DNA from 3 places in the Shewanella sp. 6_MG-2023 genome. Region 2 is predicted to be linked to each of the others. Evidence: predicted binding sites of a transcription regulator. Region 2 holds the regulator's gene; each other region holds the start of a gene.
What was found. The regulator sigma-54, encoded in region 2, starts transcription at its own class of promoters, with help from an activator protein. The targets are predictions, from matches to a motif close to GTTGGCACGNNNNTNGNNT.
Positions count from the first base shown of each region.

Region 1: a site for sigma-54 is predicted at 1,901-1,919, ahead of Q4533_RS11780 (formate/nitrite transporter family protein). Genes of this name have one in related genera too.
Region 3: a site for sigma-54 is predicted at 3,738-3,756, ahead of Q4533_RS12575 (CmpA/NrtA family ABC transporter substrate-binding protein). Genes of this name have one in related genera too.

Region 1 covers NZ_JAUOQU010000018.1:8,251-16,164, forward strand. The annotation lists gene Q4533_RS11770 (LysR family transcriptional regulator) at 1-437, shown strand, start outside; gene Q4533_RS11775 (cation diffusion facilitator family transporter) at 746-1,636, shown strand; gene Q4533_RS11780 (formate/nitrite transporter family protein) at 1,956-2,792, shown strand; gene putA (bifunctional proline dehydrogenase/L-glutamate gamma-semialdehyde dehydrogenase PutA) at 2,990-6,178, opposite strand; gene Q4533_RS11790 (TIGR04211 family SH3 domain-containing protein) at 6,488-7,057, opposite strand; gene Q4533_RS11795 (inorganic phosphate transporter) at 7,324-7,914, opposite strand, start outside.
Region 2 covers NZ_JAUOQU010000014.1:51,066-58,979, reverse strand. The annotation lists gene mgtE (magnesium transporter) at 1-635, opposite strand, end outside; gene Q4533_RS10110 (HPr family phosphocarrier protein) at 834-1,106, opposite strand; gene rapZ (RNase adapter RapZ) at 1,132-1,980, opposite strand; gene ptsN (PTS IIA-like nitrogen regulatory protein PtsN) at 1,977-2,420, opposite strand; gene hpf (ribosome hibernation promoting factor) at 2,423-2,710, opposite strand; gene Q4533_RS10090 (RNA polymerase factor sigma-54) at 2,734-4,218, opposite strand; gene lptB (LPS export ABC transporter ATP-binding protein) at 4,353-5,084, opposite strand; gene lptA (lipopolysaccharide transport periplasmic protein LptA) at 5,084-5,794, opposite strand; gene lptC (LPS export ABC transporter periplasmic protein LptC) at 5,781-6,341, opposite strand; gene kdsC (3-deoxy-manno-octulosonate-8-phosphatase KdsC) at 6,338-6,904, opposite strand; gene Q4533_RS10065 (KpsF/GutQ family sugar-phosphate isomerase) at 6,906-7,883, opposite strand.
Region 3 covers NZ_JAUOQU010000020.1:756-8,669, forward strand. The annotation lists gene Q4533_RS12560 (OadG family protein) at 82-330, shown strand; gene oadA (sodium-extruding oxaloacetate decarboxylase subunit alpha) at 348-2,135, shown strand; gene Q4533_RS12570 (sodium ion-translocating decarboxylase subunit beta) at 2,144-3,274, shown strand; gene Q4533_RS12575 (CmpA/NrtA family ABC transporter substrate-binding protein) at 4,000-5,316, shown strand; gene Q4533_RS12580 (ABC transporter permease) at 5,487-6,395, shown strand; gene Q4533_RS12585 (ABC transporter ATP-binding protein) at 6,434-7,276, shown strand; gene Q4533_RS12590 (alginate export family protein) at 7,416-7,914, shown strand, end outside.

The DNA.
Region 1 (7,914 bases), on a different contig from region 2:
ACTATGAAAGCACTGATAGTGCCATGGTGACATCACATCCTTTAGGTAAAATTCGCATGATGTCAGTGTGCCGTCATGACCACCCCTTGGCAGCAAAACGCCGAGTGTCAGATGAAGACTTGCGCAGCGCCATGCAAGCATCAATGGTATATTTAAATGAAAAGTCCAATCCTGAATTACAGCCTTTTTCCCGTAACTATATTGGTTTTTCAAGTTTTGATTACATTCTTAGCTCCATTCAAACTGAAGATGCTTGGGGTGTAATGCCTGAACCCTTGATTAAACATTTATTGAGGCAGCAATCCATTGCGGTGATTAAGCATACTTACGGTTTATTGCAGGAAGACTATTGCATGTTTGCAGCAAGTGGCCTTAATGAGCATCCCGCGACAAACTGGTTAGCCGATCAGTTAAATGACTATCTATTTGCTTTTTAATCTTGTGTTCATGATAAGCCCATCCTCGATGGGTCATTAAATCAAACTGTTCAACTGGTCCATTTCAATAACCAGCTATCACCTTTGTATTAGCTTATTCGTGTTATTTCGGATTCATGCCAAGCACTCACTGTCAATATAATTGACAGATGGTTGCTAAACTAAGTCATTGAATAGCCTTGCTATAATAATATTACTATCAAAATAACCTCACAGACGTTGAGTTTGTCATTGCTGATTTAATACAGAATGCCAAACTGTACTCAATTACCTATACGGGTAAATGATTAATTTTATGAGGAATTCATATGTGTGTGCCATCTCAAGCAATAGAGCAAAAAGTGTTGATACTGTCTTCAGTATTTGCGCTGATGTTTGCTGTAGGCGGCTTGGCGGTTGGGCTGATATTGGGTTCCTTAGTCATAGCCTTTGATGGTTTATACTCGTTAATTAGTTTGCTGTTAACTATTTTGTCACTGCTCGCCGCTAAGCTTATCCATTCCCCGAAAGATAAGCGTTTTCCCAATGGTAAGGCGATGTTTGAACCTATTGTTATTGCGATCAAAGGTTTAGTGATTATGAGTCTAGTGATTTATTCACTGTTCGGCGCAATCGATAGTTTAATACAAGGTGTCAAGCCGTTAGACATTGGTGTAGCGAGTGTTTTTGGGCTGGTAAATACCCTTGGTTGTGGTTTTGCTTGGTGGAAAATAACCCAAATGAGCCGCGAGTCGCACTCAGGGTTAATTGAAGCAGAAACTAAGCAGTGGCAGATGGATACTTTGCTCAGCATGGCTATTACGCTGGGGTTTGTTATCGCATGGGGCTTAACGCAAACTTCGCTGGCTCAATATGCAGGTTATGCCGATCCACTCATGATGATATTAATTTCAGCTTACTTTTTGAAAGTTCCTTTTTCTATGGTGAGTCAAGCGGTCAAAGAGTTATTGCAAATGGCACCACAACAAGAACTGATTGCAGAAGTATCCAAAGGCATGAAAGAAGTTGATAGCCAAGAAACCCTGCATTTAGGCAGTGTCGTCAAAGTGGGAAATGAGCTTAGAATTGATATCAATGTCGTACCTAGTGAAGAGTCAATTATAAAGACCGGTGATATCAAAGTATTTCAGCAAAATCTCAAGCAAAAGTTATCAGCGCTGCCATACAAGTTAGAGCTTAAAATGAATATTGCCATTTAACCATTTAGTCATCAAGCTATTGCTAGTCACTACAATAACCATATTCGATTATTGGTACCATTTGAGTCTTAACGAAGACTCACTTATCCGCCGCAACAACCACTAACTTGCTCATTACGCTTCATTTAGCGAGACAAACTTGATGCTAAATACGGCCTTTCAATAATGGCTTTTTTGCGCTATCTAGGTGCAGCTTGCACTACTTACAACCATTTTCAAAAAATCTAATTAGATTAGGGTATTGATTTATAAGCATTTATCAACCTTGGTATGAAGTTGGCTTATTAGCAGTCAACTACATAACTATAGGGAATGCACTATGTCATATATCGAGCCAAAGGAGTTTGCTACCAAGATGGTAGATGCTGGGGAGCAAAAAATCTTCATGTCGACACGAGATACATTAGTTAGGGCATTTATGGCTGGCGCGATACTGGGACTTGCCGCTTTTTTTGCCATTACCGTTATCGTGAAAACAGGTAGCTTGTTAGTCGGATCATTATTATTCCCGGTTGGGTTTATTATGTTGTATCTGATGAAGTTTGATTTGCTGACAGGTGTATTTACCTTAGTGCCTTTAGCTGTCCTTAACAAGCGACCGGGATGTACCTGGGAGCAACTTTTTAGGAATTGGGGGTTAGTGTTTGTGGGGAATTTTGCCGGCGCGTTAACCGTGGCATTTTTTGCATCCTATATCCTAACTTATGGTTACAACACTGACGGTGGAGTATTAGCGGCTAAAGTGAGCTCAATTGGTGAGTCACGTACGTTAGGGTATCAAGAGCATGGCGTGGCAGGCTGGTTTACTATTTTTATTCGCGGCATGTTGTGTAACTGGATGGTGTCTATGGGAGTGGTAGGCGCTATGATCTCAACCTCAGTGAGCGGCAAAATGGCTGCAATGTGGATGCCTGTGATGCTGTTCTTCTTTATGGGTTTTGAGCATTCAATCGTTAATATGTTCCTATTTCCATTTTCAATGATCATGGGCGGTGACTTTACTGTTAGCGACTACCTATTGTGGAATGAAATCCCAACGGCATTAGGTAATTTAGTCGGCGGCTTTTTACTCGTGGGCTTACCTTTGTACTTAACCCATGTTAAGACAAGCCCTGAGCGTAAAACTGCTGCTGAAAAAGAAAGCTTAGCTTTATAAGCAGTGCTAAGGCCTATCCTTGTCTCGATTGGGCTTTGTTATGGCGATTCAAGTGATACCTGCTTACTTAATGGTAAGCCGTTGATGGTTTTATCGGTAAATACTATTAGCTTGAACACTATTAACCTAAATAAAATAGCTTGAACAAAAAATGCCCGCAGCTGCGGGCATTTTTATGGTTTCAAACCTGCTAATTATTAGTCTTCAGCATCACCAAGGGACAATAACGTCGCGTTACCGCCAATGGCAGTAATATTGTTGGTGCGGGTTTTTTCAGTAATAAAACGAGTAAGGTAGTGTGGTCCGCCTGCTTTGGGGCCAGTACCTGATAAACCTTGACCGCCAAAAGGCTGTACACCCACTACTGCGCCAATTTGGTTACGATTAATATAGACGTTACCCACATCAACCTTGTCTGCAAGATTTAACGCATGGCCTTCATTGCGGCTATGAATTCCTAAAGTAAGACCAAAGCCGGTGCTGTTTATCTCGTCAATAACCGCGGCTAAATTAGCGGCTTTATAACGAATAACGTGCAAAATTGGCCCGAAATGTTCTTTCTCAAGCACTTTAATTGAATCAATTTCTACCGCTGTTGGCGACACAAAGTGGCCATTTTCAGTGCCTGCGGGTAAGTCGATTTTCTTAATTAACTTACCAACTTGCGAGATATGATCAATATGGGCATTTAGGTTCGCTTTTGCAGTGGCATCAATCACAGGGCCAACGTCAGTTTGAACAAAGCTTGGGTTACCAATACTGAGCTCTTCCATCGCGCCTTGCATTACATCTAATACGCGATCGGCAATATCTTCTTGTAAGAACAGCACTCGCAATGCCGAGCAGCGCTGGCCTGCACTGGTAAACGACGATGAAACCACATCTGCAACCACTTGTTCTGCTTGTGAGGTCGAGTCAACTATCATCGCATTTTGACCGCCAGTTTCAGCGATGAGCGGAATGATAGCACCTTCACGATTAGCTAATGTGCGGTTAATCAATTTGGCAGTGCCGGTTGAACCAGTAAAGCACACACCGCCAATACGTTCATCAGCGGTGATCGCTGCGCCAACAGTAGCGCCAGTGCCTGGTAAGAACTGCAGTACATCGACAGGAATGCCTGCTTCATGAGCTAATTGCACAGCGCGGTAGCCCACTAATGACGTTTGCTCAGCGGGTTTGGCAATCACGGTATTACCAGCAGCTAGCGCCGCAGTAACTTGGCCCAAGAAAATCGCTAATGGGAAGTTCCAAGGGCTAATACAAACAAAGATGCCGCGGCCTTGAATGAATAGTTCATTTAATTCACCCGTCGGCCCAGGAAGCAAAGTTGGCGCCGCCATCATTTTCTTGGCTTGAATAGCATAGTAGCGACAAAAATCTACTGCTTCACGGACTTCATCAATGCCATCTTGTAAGCTTTTACCTGCTTCACGAGTACAAAGGGCAATCAGCTCTTCGCGGTTCTCTTCAAGTAAGTCAGCCAGTTTTTGCAGTGCAGATGCACGCTGCTCAACGGGGGTATGACTCCAACGATGAAAAGCGCCATGGGCAGAACTTAATGCAGCTTCAATTGCCTGATTATTGGCAAAAGCTACTTGTCCCACCGTTTTAGTGGTGTCAAATGGGCTGAGTACATTTTTGGTTTCGCCGCTTAAGGTCTCGCCATTGACTAATGGCCCAGCAGTCCATTGGGTATCGTTAAATTGGTCAACGCCGGCAAAAAATGGCGCAGACTCAGAAATGATGTTCATGTTTAATCCTTTAGAGTTTTTACGTTCTATACCAAAAATATCTTCCGGTAGAACAATTTTATTATTAGCTAAAGTTTTATAAGCTTTTAAAGTGGTTAATGGATGCACCACTAAGCTTTCGATAGGGGTTTTCGGGTCCACTAATTTGTGAACAAACGAGGTGTTAGCGCCGTTTTCTAATAGGCGCCTTACCAGATAAGGCAGTAGATCTTTATGGGCACCAATAGGCGCGTAGATACGCACGGATTTTGCGCCACTTTCAGCCAGCATAGTGTCGTAGAGCTCTTCACCCATGCCATGTAGGCGCTGGAACTCATAGTGACGATTCGCGCCCATCGCACTGATACTGGCAACTGTTTGGGCATTATGGGTGGCAAATTGCGGGTATATGGCGCCTGTAGTGGCGTCAGAGAGTAAATAACGAGCACAGGCTAAATATGATACGTCCGTGCCGGCTTTGCGAGTGTAAAGTGGGTAGCCACCGTCGCCAGCTTGCTGAGCCCATTTTAACTCACTGTCCCAATAAGCGCCTTTTACTAGTCTCACTGGAATTTCATCGCCTTGCTCGCGGGATAACTTAGTTAACCAACATAATACCGGCAGGGCACGTTTTGAGTAGGCTTGAACCACAATCCCCAGTAAGCCCCAACCTTGAGTTTCGTTGGCGTTATATAGCTTCTGGAATAACTTGAGTGATAATTCAAGGCGATCCATTTCTTCGGCATCGATTGAAATACCGATGTTGAGCTCGCGCGCTTGCACGATGAGTTTAATGACAGTGTCATATAATTCACTGAGTACACGTGATTCATTGGCGACTTCATAGCGTGGATGCAGCGCCGATAATTTGATTGAGATTGTGGGGCGAGGAGCGCTTGATAGATCGTATTCTTGTGCGCCTAATTCAGCAATCGCATGGCTATATTCAGTGTAATACTTATGTGCATCTTTAGCGGTTAAGGCGGCTTCACCGAGCATATCATAGCTGTGGGTGTAACCTTGCTGGCGCTTAGCAACACTGTTTTTAAGGGCCTCTTTAACCGTTTGTCCCAACACAAACTGTTTACCCATAATCTTCATCGCGGCATTCATTGCTTGACGAATAACAGGCTCACCAACACGATTAACTAAACGGTTTAGCAAGTTACTAGGTTTGCCGTCGATGTTTTTATCTAACTTAACGATTTTACCTGTGAGCATTAAGCCCCAAGTGGATGCGTTAACTAACACTGAATCACTTTTACTTAAGTGCGCATCCCACTTAGCGCCAGAGAGCTTATCTTCGATTAAGGCATCTGCAGTAGCGGCATCAGGGATACGCAATAATGCTTCAGCAAGACACATCAAGATAATGCCTTCTTGAGTTTCTAAGCTGTATTGCTGCAAGAAAGCATCAATGCCAATCATTAGGCCTTTCTTTTCAAATTGGCGCACTTTCAAGACCAGTTGATGGGCTTTATCAGTGATTTGCTTAATTTCAGTATCAGACGATGGCACTAATTTAATAAGCTCAGATAAATACAGTTCTTCATCAACGATGTAATTATTAGTTATGGCTGAGAATAGCTCATCTAAGCTAGCATTATTGTAATGACCGTTTAGGACTTCACTGGCATTGAACATAATTTTCATTCCGTCTTGAGCTGTTTACTAACTTTGTAAACAAGATGTTTATTATGATGTTTTTTATTTTGTATACAATGTACGAAATCGAGGCGAGTATACGATTAAAATGTGATGTTGAGCAAGATTTAGTGTCAGTTGTGATGATGAAATATAGCCTAGGTGTTTTTTATACCTCTTGCAGGCAAAATTACGACTTTTTTGAGGGGGTAAATATTGTGCTTTTGTTGCCAGCGTAAGCTCAAAAAGCAGAAACAAAAAAGCCAATGCAATGGCATTGGCTTTTCAGGTAAGATAAGTCGCGTAATTGAGCTAGGACTACATCCAGCGGCTGTTCTTCTTACGTTGTGGTCTTGGTAGATAGACTAGGAAAATACCGATTAAGGCGCCTAATCCAGCAATTAATGCGCCTTGTTGCCACATTCTTGATTGAGCATTATCTTGAATCGCATTCAATTCTTTAATCGCATGGTCGCGCTGTTGAGATGCGCTAGCAAGCTCTGATTCTAGAGATAAAATCTGTTGGTTAGCTGCTGTTAGCTGTTGGGTTACAGACTCAGAGCTTTGATCTAGCTGCGCTAAAGTTTGCTTGGCTTTAGCGAGTTCTGCTTCAACAATTGGCAAACGGTTTCTAAGGCCGGTGCCTTTTTTAACTAACTCAGAAATCACCCAACCTTCACGGTTTTTATGATCACGAATTTTACTGTAATCGTTTTGGCTTTCGTTTAATAAGGTAACTGATTGGCCTGCTTCGATGGTGCCTAAAATACGGTATTGAGTCCCTGGACCACTATGCATGTAAATATCGACATCATCGGTAATGAAATGCGTCGCTTGTTGCGCCATTAAGCCATTTGAGAGCAGTAGTAATACTACCATTGTGAACATTCTTAACACGTTATTTTTCCATACCATTAGAACTACCCGTCATGCTATTTATTTAGCGACTTGATTGCAAGGAAGAACGCAAAAGTCTTATTCAAATAAGCGATATTACTGATTAATCTAATGGGATTATGCGTAAAACGTTATGCTTTGGCTAAATGAAGCGAATAATTAGCCCGCTGATTAACGAAAGTTTGCTATTTGAAACAAAAAAGCCGGACATTAATATGACCGGCTTTTGCGTGGTTAGCTTAATAACTGACGAGTTATTAGCTAAATATCCCTTTGATGGTGAAGAAGAACAGGATAGATAATGCCGCACCCGCAGGTAAGGTAACAACCCAAGAAACAACGATGTTACGTACTACACCGATATTAATTGCGGCAATACCACGAGCCATACCCACACCTAATACCGCACCAACTAGTGTTTGAGTTGTCGAGATAGGTAAACCGGTACCTGATGCAATAACAACTGTTGATGCTGCAGCAAGTTCAGCAGCAAAACCACGGCTTGGGGTTAAGTGAGTGATGTTTTTACCAATGGTTTGCATTACACGCTTACCAAAGATAGCTAGACCCATCACAATACCAACCGCACCTAATGGTAAAATCCACCAAGCTAAAGCCGCTTTAGAGCCAATTTCACCGCCGCTGTTAACAACTGAAACTACAGCTGCTAATGGGCCAATGGCGTTAGCAACGTCATTTGAACCGTGAGCAAATGCCATACAACAAGCGGTAACTACCATTAAGATAGCAAATACTTTTTCTACATTTGCATATTCAGTTTGGCGATTAACGTCGGTGCTCATGTTTAAGCGGCCGATCATAATCTTACCAAAGATACCAATAACAAC
Region 2 (7,914 bases):
AATTCAGGATCCATGATGCTGCGAATGGTTGAATTAGGATCACAGGTGAGTAGATCGGCAAGGCGCACCCCACCAAGCACATGATCGTTGCGATCAACCACATATAAGGTATCTGTGGTATCGGGTAAGTTGCCGCGCTGGCGCAAATAGCGTAATACCACATCAATATTAACGTCAGGACGCAAAGTGACCGTATCTGTATTCATGATACTGCCAGCGGTGTCATCAGGGTATGACAGTGCTTGTTCGACGCGATGGCGGTCTTGACTGCTCATGGATTGCAGTACTTTTTTATAAACAGCATCTGGCAAACTTCTTAAGATGTAAGCCAAGTCATCGGTATCCATCCCAGAGGTGGCTTGGGCTACTTTTTCTGGGGTCATAGCGCTGATGAGTGAATCTTTTAACTCTTCACCGAGTTCTTCTAGGATTTCACCCGCTTGCTCATGATCAATCAGTTGCCATAACACTTGACGAGTTTTCGGCGGTGATGATTCAAGAATTAATGCGACATCGGAGGCGGCCATGTCATGAAGCATATTTCTGACATGAACAAACATACCGCTACCTAATGCTTGTGTAAGCTGATTAAGACGTTGTTCGGTCAGTTCGCTGTCGATGACTTCAATACCCATTGGCTACTCCTGAAAAGACGATGATGAAATGTTAACTTAACTCACCGGAAAGAATGAAGAAATTTCTAATATCTGATGGCTTGATGCGCAATTCATAAATACGCTAATACTGCTTGGTGGTGTGTTGAGTATAGCTAATAAAATAATGGTAAAGGTGAGTCGCTGTGTTTCCTTGGAGATGTTACTGGGCGCAGGCGGTTAGCTTTCTTCGTCAAATTTATCGTTGATTAACTTGCATACGGCCTCAAGGGCTTTTTCTGCATCACGGCCTTGAGCTTCAACAGTAATGATTTTACCAATGCCACTTTCTAACATTAATAACCCCAATACACTGGCAGCACTGGCTTGTTTCTCACCTTGGATAAGGGTGATAGTTGCGTCAAACTCGGTAGCTAAAATTGCCAATTTAGTCGCCGCTCGCGCATGCAAGCCTAGCTTGTTACTGATGGTAATTTGCTTTGAATAGGCCACCGTTTTGGCTGGCGATGTGGTTAGCTTATTCAATGCCAAGCTCTCTATGGCGGGCGCTGACTTTGTGCTTAGAGTTGTTGAAACGTTTAGCGAGCTGATCGGCAATATAAACCGAACGGTGCTGACCGCCAGTACAACCAATGGCAATGGTCAGGTAGCTGCGGTTATTACGCTCTAAATGTGGCATCCAAGTGTCAAAAAGGTTTTCAATTTGCCAGATAAACTTATTCACCAAAGGCTGTCGCTCTAAGAACTCTTGCACGGGCGCATCTAGGCCTGTGTAGGGCCTTAACTCAAGCTCCCAGTGCGGATTCGGTAAAAAGCGCACATCAAACATAAAGTCTGCTTCAGCCGGCATGCCATGCTTAAAGCCAAATGACTCAAAATGTACCACTAATTCTTTATCAACACTGCCTAGCAAGATTTGCCGAACATGATCGCTCAATTCGTAGATATTAGTTTGCGAGGTGTCGATATAGTGATCAACCATTTTGGCTATGGGTTCGAGTAACCGCCCCTCAAGCTTAATGGCTTCTTGTAACGAAATTTGATTCTTAGACAGTGGGTGTAATCGGCGGGTCTCACTAAAACGCTTCAGTAACACTTTATCGTTGGCGTTTAAAAAGAAACTGGTAATGCTGGTATCGTCAGACAGTAAAGCAATTTGCTCTTTGAGTACTTTGCCTTGCTCTTCGATATTACGCACATCGACGCTAATGGCGACAAGCTCGTTACTATCTTTAAGCTGTTCAAGCAGGCTGCCAATCAGTGGCAGTGGCAGGTTATCAACACAGTAATAACCTAAATCTTCAAGCACTCTCAGTGCGACTGATTTTCCTGAACCTGAACGTCCCGATACGATGACAAGTTTCATGCAGTAATAACCTGATAAAGTTCTGTAGCGTCATGACTCTTTCGAAGTCGTTTAAGTATCAATTTATCACTGAGTTTCTCTGCCATGCTAGATAATGTGCTTAGGTGTTGCTGGCACTGATCTGCAGGTACAAGAAGCGCAAATAAAATATCTACAGGTTGCTTGTCTATGGCATCAAAGGCGATTGGCTCTTCGCATTTGATTAAAATAGCAATGGGTTCTTCGATATTATCTAAGCGCCCATGTGGAATTGCTATGCCATTTCCTATACCTGTACTGCCCATTTTTTCACGCGCTATTAGACTTTCAAAAATAGCCTGTGAAGAAAGGGTTGGGTACTGGGCAGCCATTAAATTGCTGATTAATTCCAGTACCTTTTTCTTACTGCCCGGAGTGGCACAGGTAGTGCACGCCGGCTGCAGGATGGTACGAAGTTCCATCGTTAATGCTTAGTGAGTTTCTCTTTATGTTTAATTACCTGACGGTCTAGCTTATCTATCAGGGCGTCTATTGCCACATACATATCAGCGTTACGCGATACAGCAAACACTTCACCGCCTTTTAGGTGCAGTTTGGCTTCGGCAATCTGTTGTAGCTTTTGAACATCGAGCACAACGTGAACATTATTGATCTGTTCGAAGTGTCGTTCAAGCTTTGAAAATTTTGTTTGCACGTATTCCCGTAAAGATTGAGTTATTTCAATATGGTTTCCAGTCAGGTTAATTTGCATAGGTCATCCTCCAATAACAAAAGTTATAAGCTTTTGCGTTGGTTTGAGGGAGGGATGAGCATTGCCTCTCGATATTTGGCTATCGTACGTCGAGCAACGTTAATCCCTTGTTCAGCCAATAGTGTCGCCATTTTACTATCACTAAGAGGCTTTTTCGGGTTTTCTGCAGCTACGAGCTTTTTAATAAATGCGCGAATTGCTGTAGAAGAGCATTCTCCACCATCATCGGTACTTACATGGCTTGAGAAAAAATATTTTAGTTCAAAAAGTCCACGGGGGGTATGCATGTATTTTTGGGTCGTGACCCGTGAAATGGTCGACTCGTGCATTTCAACCGCTTCAGCAATATCATTGAGCACCATCGGCTTCATGGCTTCTTCACCGAACTCAAAGAAACCTTGCTGAAATTGTACGATACAGTTAGCCACTTTTAGTAAGGTTTCATTACGGCTATCGATGCTTTTGATAAACCATTTAGCTTCTTGTAAATGACCACGAATAAATTGGCTGTCAGCTTGGCTTGAACCGCCTTTGGCCATAGCTGCATATTGCTGATTAACGCCAATTTTAGGCATGTTATCGGGATTTAGCTCGACCACCCAGCGACCATTCTTTTTAAGTACAGTAACATCAGGAATGACGTACTCATCTTTAATGGGGGTAATTTGCAAGCCTGGACGTGGATTGAGCGTTTGAATAAATTCAATGGCTTCACGTAAATCATCTTCTTTAAGCTTGGTTTTACGCATCAGTAACCTAAAGTCACGACCGGCGATTAAATCAAGATGATCTTTAATCAGTAACTTAACATTATCTATGCAAGGAATTTCATTAGGGTATTGGCCTAATTGAATTAATAGACACTCACTTAAATCTCGCGCTGCAATGCCGACGGGATCGAAGTGTTGTACCCGTTTAAGTACAGCTTCAACTTCATCGAGTTCGATATCGTCAGTGCCTAAGGATTGCAAAATGTCTTCAACGCTCTGGGTGAGGTAACCGCGCTCATCAATGGCATCAATAATGGCGGTTGCAATCACTAAGTCATTTTCAGAAAAGGGAGTGAGGTTTTTTTGCCATTCAAGATGCTCATACAAGCCTTCACTGGTTTCGCCTTGAAACGGCATATCATTACCGCTCGATACTGCGCCAGAGCCAGAAGTCGGCGAGGCGGTATACACCTCATCCCATGTGGTATCCATAGGGAGTTCTTCAGGCATAGAATCTTTAGTGAGCGATTCAGTGGTATCAACCGTTGAGGTGTCTTTTTCTATGGTGACTTGGCTATTATCACTAAAATCGGTGTCAGTTTGCAGGGCGTTTTCTTTTACGGGCTCTTTGGCTTTAGTGAATTCGTCTTCAAGCTCTAATAGCGGGTTTGAATCAAGTGCTTGTTGAATTTCTTGCTGTAGCTCCAATGAGGAAAGTTGCAATAAGCGAATCGCTTGTTGCAACTGTGGGGTCATGGTTAAGTGTTGACCCATTTTGAGTTGGAGTGAGGCTTTCATGTACCGCTTGTCCCTAATTGAATTACATCATCGCGACGAACAGTGTGGGCGCTAGTTTATGATCCTAGAAAAATAGACTAGATTAAGGTTTGTTGTTGGCCGCGAATGCCATACTAAAAACTGAATAGTGCTAACTATAGCTTGAATTGTTCACCTAAGTATACCGACCTAACTTGCTGATTGACTAAGATCTCAGCAGGTGTTCCTTCAGCAATCAAGTTTCCGTGACTCACAATATATGCTCGCTCACACACATCAAGTGTTTCACGGACATTATGGTCGGTAATTAGCACCCCTAAACCACGGCTTTTAAGTTGTTGAATAATTTTCTTGATGTCGATTACTGAGATAGGATCTACCCCTGCAAAAGGTTCATCTAATAAAATAAACTTAGGATTTGCCGCTAATGCGCGTGCAATTTCAACTCGGCGACGCTCGCCTCCCGATAACGCCATACCTTGGCTATCACGGATATGAGTTATGTTAAATTCTTCTAATAAATGTTCCAGTTCTTCAATGCGCTGCTCATTTGATAAGCTTTTGCGAGTTTGAAGCACTGCCATTATATTATCGTGTACTGTGAGCTTACGAAAAATACTGGCTTCTTGAGGTAAGTAGCCAATGCCTTTTCGGGCGCGCAAATGCATTGGATCTGCGGTTAAATCATCTTCATCGATCAGAATGCGGCCCTTATCACTTTTGACTAGGCCTACGACCATATAAAAGGTGGTGGTTTTACCCGCACCATTAGGGCCAAGTAAGCCAACAATTTGGCCGGTTTTTACCGTCAGGCTGACATCTTTTACTACCTGGCGACTTTTATAACTCTTAGCGAGATTTTCAGCGGTTAACGTAATTTGGGTCATTAGTCATTTTGCTCAGCTGCTGGGGCTGACAATGTCGCCTGCGCCTCAGCGTTAAGTGATTCAGTTACTTCGGGTGTTTCAGTTGAGTTCACAGCCTCTACAGCAGATAAATTGTTGTTTTCAATTATAGCTGGTGGCGTGTCATCACCGGGTTTAGCGCTGTCTGGTAAATGTGGTTGCTCATCTTTTTTCTTTTCAGAATCAATCAAGTCTGGGTGACTTTCTGGTTGAAAAATAGTGATAACCCGATCTTCACCAGTACCGGTGCTTTCAGCAATTAACTGCTGCTTTTCAATGTTGTAGCTAATTAGGTTACCAGTAACCTGGCTGCCAGCTTGGTCCAATTTAGCATTACCCGTTAAGGTTAAAATGCTAGTGGCAAGCTCATATTTAATTTCATCGGCACTGGCAGTACCAATACGGCCATCATCTAACTCTTGGGAAAATGTCGCAGGGTTACCTGTGGCAACCATGGTTTTTTGGGTGCCGCTTTCGGTGCCAAATGCGCGTAATTCGTCGGCATTAATGTTAATCGACCCTTGAGTCACATTAACTGGGCCATAGAAGATGACCTGATTGTTTTTTATGTCAGCTTTTTGGCTCACAGCTGCGACTTTAAGCTCTTGCTGTAAATCGCCTTCTTTTGCATAGGCGCTGGCAATACTGACTACACTGAGTAGTGAGGCAATCAAAAGTTTACTTTGCTTCATACGTTCCTTCTACTTGACTTAAAAGTTCAAGTTCTTGAGCATTTAAATCAGCATACAGGCCTAAACCTTGTATATTAAAATCTGACCCAGTAACAAAAATTTGTCTATCTGAGGTCAAAATCATGGTGTTCATATCGAGTGCCAACATGGTGGTTGTCAAAGATTGTAATGGCTCGTCGATGTTTATTGCATCAATAATAACATTATTTTCTAAAACTACTTTGCCTGTTTCATTATTCAGCTTGCCTAAATCTGCGCTTAATTGCCATTCGGCTTCACCATTTTCAGGATAAATAAGGTAGACAGGCTCAGTAAACATGGTTTCATTACTTTGCTGAAAGTGCTCCATGTATTTCGCTGAGACTCGGCTTTGCACTAAACCTTGCTCATTAAATTCAGTGGTGCGTAAGTCATTGGCGATAAAATCAGGGCGAGCAGGGGCAGGCAATTTACTTGCCTCCATCTGACTACGTTTAATTTGTACTTGCCAATAAAGGACTAAGGCTGCGCCAAAAAATCCGATAATAGCGAAGGTCACTCGGCTCATATACTCATTCCGTGGGCATTTTCAAACTTATCTTGGCTAAGTAATAGCAAATCGGTGAGTTCACGTAATGCGCCATTTCCGCCGTTAATGGTGGTGGTCATATGGCAATGTTGTTTAACATAAGGATGGCCATCAGCCACACAAACTGCAAGGCCAACCTGTTTCATCACAGGTAAGTCAACCATGTCATCACCAATATAGGCGACTTCATCTGGGCTAACGCCATAGGTATCTAACAGGCTTTGGTAAGGGACTAGTTTATCATCAACACCTTGATAAATATGAGTGACACCTAAAGCGGTCATTCTATTTTCCACAATGGCAGATTTACGCCCGGTTATCACAGCAACATGAATATTACTGGTTAAAATAGAGCGAATGCCATAACCATCACGGGTATGAAATGCTTTTAACTCTTCCCCTGCATTACTTAAATAAATACGGCCATCGGAAAATACCCCATCGACATCGCAAATAAGCAGCTTAATTTTTTTGGCTTTTTGCCAAACATCATCAGAGATTGGGCCGTAAAAACCTTGGTGCAGTGTTTCGTGTAATGACATGTTAAATGACTCCAGCTTTAACCATATCGAGCATGTTAAGTGCGCCGACTGGGCGTTGGTTCTCGTCTACGACAATTAAACCGTTAATACTTTTTTCTTCCATAATCTGTAATGCTTGCGCGGCTAAAATACCTGGGCTGATGGTAATGCAGTTGGTTGTCATTACATCGGCAATAGCGGTAGTACGAAGGTTCACTTCAGCATCGATGACGCGGCGTAAATCACCGTCAGTAAAGATCCCGACTAGCTTGTCTGCATTATCGATCACTGCAGTCATACCTAAACCTTTATTTGAGATCTCATATAGGGTTTCAGTAATGCAGAGCTCACTTTTCACCTGTGGAATATCAGCGCCTTTGTGCATTACATCGCTGACTTTAAGTAATAGTTTACGACCTAAAGATCCACCAGGGTGGGATAGGGCGAAATCATCACGGGTAAAGCCTTTCGCTTGCAATAATGCTACGGCCAAGGCGTCACCCATCACCAAGGTTGCGGTAGTGCTTGATGTTGGTGCTAGCCCTAATGGGCAGGCCTCTTCAGGCACTTCAATACATAAATGCAGTTTAGATAGCTTGGCCATATTGGATTCTGGTTTACCCGTAATCGCGATTACCGGGACCCCCATGCGCTGTATAACGGGCATTAAGGTGAGAATTTCACTGGCTTCACCAGAATTTGATATGGCTAAAATAATATCATTTTTTGCCAGAGCGCCTAAGTCGCCATGGCTTGCTTCGCCAGGGTGAACAAAAAATGCAGGCGTGCCTGTGCTGGCGAGTGTGGCAGAAATCTTATTGCCAATGTGGCCAGATTTGCCCATGCCCATGACAATGACTTTGCCTTTACATTCTAAAATGAGTTCACAGGCTTGGCCAAACTCGTCTGAGTCTACATATTGATAAAGGTTATCTAATGCTGCCTTTTCAATATCAATGACTTGACGACCCCATTGGCGCAATTGTGTTTGTTCTGTCATATGTATCTCTCTATTGTCCAAAGCGATTTCG
Region 3 (7,914 bases), on a different contig from region 2:
CAGCAGACGTTATTGACGTGTAAACATTGGAACTGATCCTGTGGGCAATTTTTAATTGCACATAATGACAAGAGAGGGTTTATGACATCATCAATATCCGAGCAATTATTGGATGCCTTGGGCATGATGATAATGGGGATGAGCTTAGTTTTTATATTTTTAAGCATATTAATTATCGGCATTAATCTTGTAGCTAGATTATGTCAGTCAGACATTCAGCCTGTTGTTGCTAATGCGCCTACACCTGCACCCGCAGCTGCGACATCAATTGATCCTAAGTTAATAGCAGCTATCACTTCTGCTATTCACCAGTATCGTGCCAAAGATTAAATCGTTTAGGAGTTATCATGAGCAAGCCTTTAGCGTTAACAGATGTAGTATTACGAGACGCCCATCAATCTATTTTAGCCACGCGCTTACGTTTAGACGATATGTTACCTATTGCACCTTTACTGGATAAAATTGGTTTTTGGTCTTTAGAGTCTTGGGGCGGTGCTACGTTTGATTCTTGTATTCGTTATTTAGGCGAAGACCCTTGGGATCGTATCAGAGAGCTGAAAAAGGCGATGCCAAATACACCACAGCAAATGCTATTGCGTGGTCAGAATTTATTAGGCTATCGTCATTACGCTGATGATGTGGTGACCCGCTTTGTTGAGCGTGCCCATACCAATGGTGTTGATGTTTTCAGAATTTTCGATGCCATGAATGATGTGCGTAACTTAGAAACTGCGGTTAAAGCAGTTAAGCAAGTCGGCGGTCATGCACAAGGTACGATTTCATTTACTAGCAGCCCAGTTCATAACGTAGATACTTGGGTTGATATGGCTAAAAACCTTGAAGACATGGGCTGTGACTCACTGTGCATCAAGGATATGGCAGGCTTACTTAAGCCAATGCAAGCTTATGACCTTATCAGCCGTTTAAAATCTCAAACTGACTTAACCGTTTCTATGCATTGTCATGCTACAACGGGTTTAAGTACTGCAACCTATCAAAAAGCCATTGAGGCTGGTGTTGATATTCTTGATACCGCGATTTCAACCATGAGCCAAACCTATGGCCATTCAGCTACTGAAACATTAGTTGCTATGGCAGAAGACTCGGGCCGCGCCACGGGTTACGACATGGCAGCATTAGAAGAAATTGCCGCTTACTTTAGAGAAGTACGTAAGAAATATGCCCGTTTTGAAGGGGCGCTTAAAGGCATTGATTCACGTATTCTTCGTGCACAAGTGCCAGGTGGCATGTTAACTAACATGGAAAACCAGCTCAAAGAGCAGGGCGCTGCAGATAAAATGGATGAGGTGTTAGAAGAGATCCCTCGTGTGCGTGAAGATCTTGGCTTTTTGCCATTGGTTACACCAACCTCGCAAATTGTCGGCACCCAGTCAGTGATTAATGTCTTAATGGGCGAGCGTTATAAAACCTTAGCTAAAGAAACCGAAGGTGTACTGAAAGGCGAATACGGTGCAACGCCGGCTCCGGTTAATGCCGAGCTGCAAGCACGGGTATTAAATGGCGCAGAGGCTATTACTTGTCGCCCTGCAGATTTAATTGAACCTGAATTAGATAAGCTTCGCCGCGAGCTTGCTGACATCGCTAAGAAAGACGGTATTACATTAGCCGCAGAAACTGATGATGATGTAATGACCTATGCCCTATTTAATCAAATTGGTCTTAAGTTCCTGACTAATCGCGGTAACCCTGATGCCTTTGAGCCAGTGCCAAGTGCTGATGATATGGCCGTGCCTGCGGCTAAAGCTGAAAAAGGCGCTGAAACCTACACTGTTAATGTGCAAGGACAAAGCTTTGTGGTTGAGGTAAGCGAAGGAGGCGATATCAGCCAGATCGTGCCGACATCAGCAGCACCTGCTGCCGTTGCTCCAACTGTTGCTGCTGCACCTGTGAGCGATGAAGTGAAAGCCACCATGAATGCACCGCTGTCGGGTAATATTTTTAAAGTATTGGTAAACGATGGCGATCACGTCAATGAAGGTGATGTGGTGTTAATCCTTGAAGCAATGAAAATGGAAACTGAAGTGCGCGCAGCAATAACAGGTTTCATCAAAAATATTTCAGTTAAGCAAGGTGATGCCGTTTCGGTTGGTTCACCATTGTTAGCATTAGCGTAGGAGATAGCATGGAAGGATTACTGGCCTTTTGGTCTGAGACAGGCATTGCTAACTTCGCTCTTGATCAATTATTTATGATGGCAATAGGCGGTTTATTACTGTATCTCGCAATAGCAAAAGGCTTCGAGCCATTACTATTATTGCCTATTGGGTTTGGTGCCATACTGGCGAATATTCCAAATGCGGGTTTCACTGAAGAAGGCGGCTTACTTTGGTACGCCTACCATGTGGGCATTGAGACCGGCATATTTCCATTACTGATTTTCATGGGCGTGGGGGCATTAACCGATTTTGGTGCATTAATCGCTAACCCAAAAACCTTATTGTTGGGCGCTGCAGCCCAATTCGGGATATTTGCGACTTTATTAGGTGCAATTGCTCTTAATGTGGTGCCGGGTTTTGAGTTCAGCATGACTGACGCCGCAGCCATTGCGATTATTGGTGGTGCAGATGGTCCAACTGCGATTTTCTTAGCCTCAAAACTAGCCCCTGATTTATTAGGTGCGATTGCTGTTGCAGCTTATTCATACATGGCATTAGTGCCGTTAATTCAGCCGCCAATTATGCGTCTATTAACCAATGAGTCAGAGCGTAGCATCAAAATGGAGCAGCTACGTGAAGTCAGTAAGAAAGAGAAAATTATCTTTCCCTTGATGGTTGTCGGTCTGACGATTTTGTTCCTACCAGCGGCGTCGCCTTTAGTGGGCATGTTCTGTTTAGGTAACTTAATGCGTGAGTCTGGCGTGGTTGATAGACTATCTTCTACCGCGCAAAACGAGCTTATCAATATTGTGACTATCTTTTTAGGTTTAGCTGTAGGCTCTAAATTACAGGCAGAACAGTTCTTACGCATTGAAACCTTGGGTATTCTTATTTTAGGTGCCGTGGCATTTAGTATTGGTACTGCTTCAGGGGTATTAATGGCGAAGTTCATGTCTAAGCTATCTGGTGGCAAAGTTAACCCATTGATTGGCGCAGCAGGAGTTTCTGCAGTGCCGATGGCGGCGCGCGTTGTTAACAAGGTAGGTCTTGAAGCTAATAACCAAAACTTCTTGCTGATGCATGCTATGGGGCCAAACGTGGCTGGTGTATTAGGTAGTGCTGTTGCTGCAGGTGTACTACTTGCGGTATTAGGCTAACCAGAGTTGTTTCAACAAGAGTAACCATCAGCTAATGCGTCTCAATTAGCTTAAGTTAGTGATTCAGATTAGTTACTCGCATTAGTTGCTAAATAAAAGCCACTTAATCACCAGATTAAGTGGCTTTTTTATATCGGTAGCTCAATTTCATTTGCTTATCTATCGGTTTAGTTATCGACACAGCCATGACTTAATCATTTACTCTGCGACTAACACAAACACAAACACAAACACAATCACAATCACAATCACATACACAATCACATACACAATCACATACACAATCACATACGCAATCACCTACACAGTCAGCAACTAAACCCCAAGTTCCGGTGCTAGTCTAAAGTTAAATGCTGCCCAAAAAAGTGCAACAGTATTTTATCTTGCACCGTTACGGACGCTTAGGGGCAATAGGTTTTTCAGTTGCAAACACATTTAATCATTTATAACAGTGGTTTACATTTGTGGCATGGTTACTGAATGGACTATGACAACAATACTCGTCATTGAGACTATTTATTGGTTTAATCTGCAGTTTGTTGAATATTTATGCAGAGCGACAAGATGGAACACATTAACGATAAAGCAAAGGCGCTTTAATTATTCCTTAGGGATAATTAAAGCGCCTTTTTTGTTTTAAGTCATTTTAAACTTAAAAGGGATAAACGATGAACTGGAAAACGTCTTTTAAACAGCTTGCGGTCGCGCTAAGTATTGGTGCAGCGATGCAAGTTAATGTTGCCACTGCAGAAGTAGGCTTTCCTGAAAAAGAAGAGCTGACATTTGGTTTTATTAAACTGACCGATATGGCGCCTATCGCTATCGCTTATGAAAATGGTTATTTCGAAGAAGAAGGCTTATACGTCACCATCGAAGCTCAAGCTAACTGGAAAGTGTTACTGGACGGCGTGATTGATGGCCGCTTAGATGGGGCGCATATGCTAGCAGGTCAGCCTATTGCAGCCACGATTGGTTATGGTACCAAAGCCCATATCATTACGCCTTTTTCAATGGATTTAAATGGTAATGCTATTACTGTATCCAATGATATTTGGGCGCAAATGAAGCCTAACATCGCTAAAAATGCTGATGGTAAACCGGTTCATCCCATTAAAGCAGACTCGCTCAAACCTGTGGTAGATAAATATAACGAGCAAGGTAAGCCCTTTAAAATGGGCATGGTATTTCCAGTCTCTACCCACAACTATGAACTACGTTATTGGTTAGCCGCTGGTGGTATTCACCCCGGTTTTTATGCGCCTCACAAAGGTGATACTTCAGGACAACTTGACGCTGAAGCTTACTTATCTGTTACGCCGCCACCGCAAATGCCATCAACCCTTGAAGCTGGCACCATCTATGGCTACTGCGTTGGTGAGCCTTGGAACCAACAAGCGGTATTTAAAGGCATCGGGGTGCCAGTGGTTACCGATTATGAAATTTGGAAAGATAACCCTGAAAAAGTATTTGGTATTACTGCAGAATTTGCTGAAAAGTATCCAAACACCACTATTCGCTTAACTAGAGCATTAATTAAAGCGGCTAAATGGTTAGACGAAAACAACAATGCTAACCGCCCAGCAGCTGTGAAAATCTTATCTCAATCTAACTATGTTGGCGCTGATTACGATGTGATTGCCAATAGCATGACGGGCACCTTTGAATATGAGAAAGGTGATAAGCGCGCGGTGCCTGATTTCAACGTGTTCTTTCGTTATAACGCAACCTACCCATATTACTCAGATGCGATTTGGTACTTAACCCAAATGCGTCGTTGGGGACAGATTTCAGATGATAAGCCTGATACTTGGTACAAAGAGATAGCTGCCAAGGTTTACCGTCCAGATATCTATGCAAAAGCGGCGCAATCGTTAATTGATGATAAAAGTATTGATGCCAAACATTTCCCTGACTTTGCTACTGAAACGGGCTTTAAAAAGCCGCAGCAACATTTTATTGATGACATTGTGTATGACGGTAGTGCACCGAATGCCTATATCAACAAGTTCAGTATCGGATTAAAACAAGGCGACAAACTGTAAGCCTGAGCTTAAGTACTTTATCTCGAGTTTTATGTCGAGTTTGATTCAGATTTTATGCAAGTAAGAGCTATCGAAGTGAGGATAGACCTATGACAACCATTGCAAGATTAGCGCAGAGACTCCCTATGGATAAGTCGGCTGTAACTTCGTTGTTAGCCAAATCAGCGGCAATGAGCAAAGCATTATTATTACCGCTCATCGGTATTACCGTGTTTTTGGTTATTTGGTCAATTACAGCCAATAATATTAATACATCCCTAGGTAAGTTTCCTGGTCCTGTGGCTGTTATAGGTCAGTTCGATGGGCTTTACCAAGAGCATAATGCCGAGCGAGAAAAGGCGGCGGCTTTTTATGAGCGCCAACAAGTTCGCAATAATGCAAGGCTGGCTGCCGATCCCAGTTATCAAGCGAAAACCAGAACGTATACCGGTAAGGAAACCTTCTTCGATCAGATAGTGACCTCACTTATCACGGTTATGTCTGGGTTTATACTAGCCGCCATTATTGCTATCCCCATGGGGATCTGGATGGGGTTAAGTAAAACCGTTAATGCAGCGGTTAATCCGATAGTGCAAATATTCAAACCTGTGTCACCACTGGCATGGTTGCCGTTGGTGACCATGGTGGTGAGCGCGTTATATGTGTCACCAGATCCTATGTTCTCTAAATCATTTATCAACTCCATGTTAACCGTCACCCTCTGTAGTCTGTGGCCGATGGTCATCAATACCTCAATAGGGGTGGCATCCATTGATTCTGACTTACTCAATGTCAGCCGGGTGCTGCGCTTATCACCGTTAACCCACGTACAAAAAATCGTGCTACCAGCATCAATACCACTGATTTTTACTGGCATGCGTTTATCCCTAGGAGTGGCATGGATGGTGTTAATTGCCGCAGAAATGTTGGCGCAAAACCCTGGGCTTGGAAAGTTTGTTTGGGATGAGTTCCAAAACGGCAGTTCAGAATCTCTGTCACGAATAATGGCGGCAGTGATTGTGATTGGCTTTATTGGCTTTTTGTTAGACCGTGGCGTACTGGCACTACAGCGCTGGTTCTCTTGGGATAAAAGTCACTAACTGGTTGAAGAGTTCGTTGAGGAATAAGGATAAATCTTATGAGTGTATTTTTAGACATTAGTAATATCGACATGGACTTTCCAACCCCAAATGGGCCGTTTAAGGCGCTAAAGGAAGTCAATTTAAAAATTAATAAAGGTGAGTTTGTCTCGCTTATTGGTCACTCGGGGTGTGGTAAATCAACCGTACTCAATATTGTGGCGGGGCTATATCAGGCCACCAAAGGTGGGGTGATTTTAAATAGTACTGAAGTCTCAGAGCCCGGCCCTGAGCGAGCTGTGGTGTTTCAAAACCACTCTTTATTGCCTTGGTTAACCTCATATCAAAATGTGGAATTAGCAGTAAAGCAGGTGTTTAAAGGCACTAAGTCAAAAGCTGAAATGAAGCAATGGATTGAATACAACCTGAGCCTAGTGCATATGGATCATGCGATGCACAAACTGCCCAGTGAAATATCTGGCGGCATGAAACAACGAGTGGGCATCGCCAGAGCCTTGGCAATGGAACCTGAAGTGCTATTGATGGATGAGCCTTTTGGGGCGCTCGATGCTTTGACCCGAGCCCATATGCAAGACTCGCTGATGGAAATTCAACTGGAGCTTAATAATACCGTCATCATGATCACCCATGACGTGGATGAAGCGGTATTGCTGTCAGACAACATTGTGATGATGACCAATGGCCCAGAAGCAACCGTGGGTGAAATTCTTACAGTTGATTTACCCCGCCCAAGAGATCGTCTGGCGCTAGCAGAAGATCCTGAATACAACCGTTTGCGGGCCGAAGTACTGAAGTTTCTTTATGAGAAACAGCGCAAAGTAGAGCCTATTAATATTAGTAAGTCATTAACTACATCAGATGAACAGGCTGAAGCGGTTTAACACTGATGCATGGAACAGTTTAGTTATAAATATAAAAGGAAAGATGATGAAACAGAAGCAACTCGCTGCACTGATTAATAGCAAATTAACCAAATCGATAGTAAGCCTTGCGGCGCCGCTATCATTAACCTTGTTGGCCATGGGCTCGGCTCATGCTGAAACGACCCAGTCCGTTGCTGATGCGGTCACCCAAGGCAGCGTTAAGGTCGACTTGAATTTGCGTTATGAAATGGTTGATCAAGATAATGCCTTAAAAGATGCTGATGGTTTAACCCTTCGCACTCGTCTGACTTATGCCACAGCTGATTACTATGGTTTTTCGTCCACCCTTGAGTTTGAAGATTCACGTGTGGTTGCCGGCGTTGATGATTACAACAATACCTTAGGTAAAAATCCGCAATATTCAGTGATTGCCGATCCAGAAACCACCGAGTTTGATCAATTCTTTTTAAAATATAACTATGAAGGCTTTACCGTTAAAGGTGGTCGCCAAGTCATTACCTTTGATAACCAACGCTTTGTGGGTCATGTGGGCTGGCGTCAAGATAGACAGACCTTCGATGGGGTGATGTTAGAGTACAAATTTAACGATGTATTTAAAATTGACTACGGCTATATCAGCCAGCGTAATCGTATCT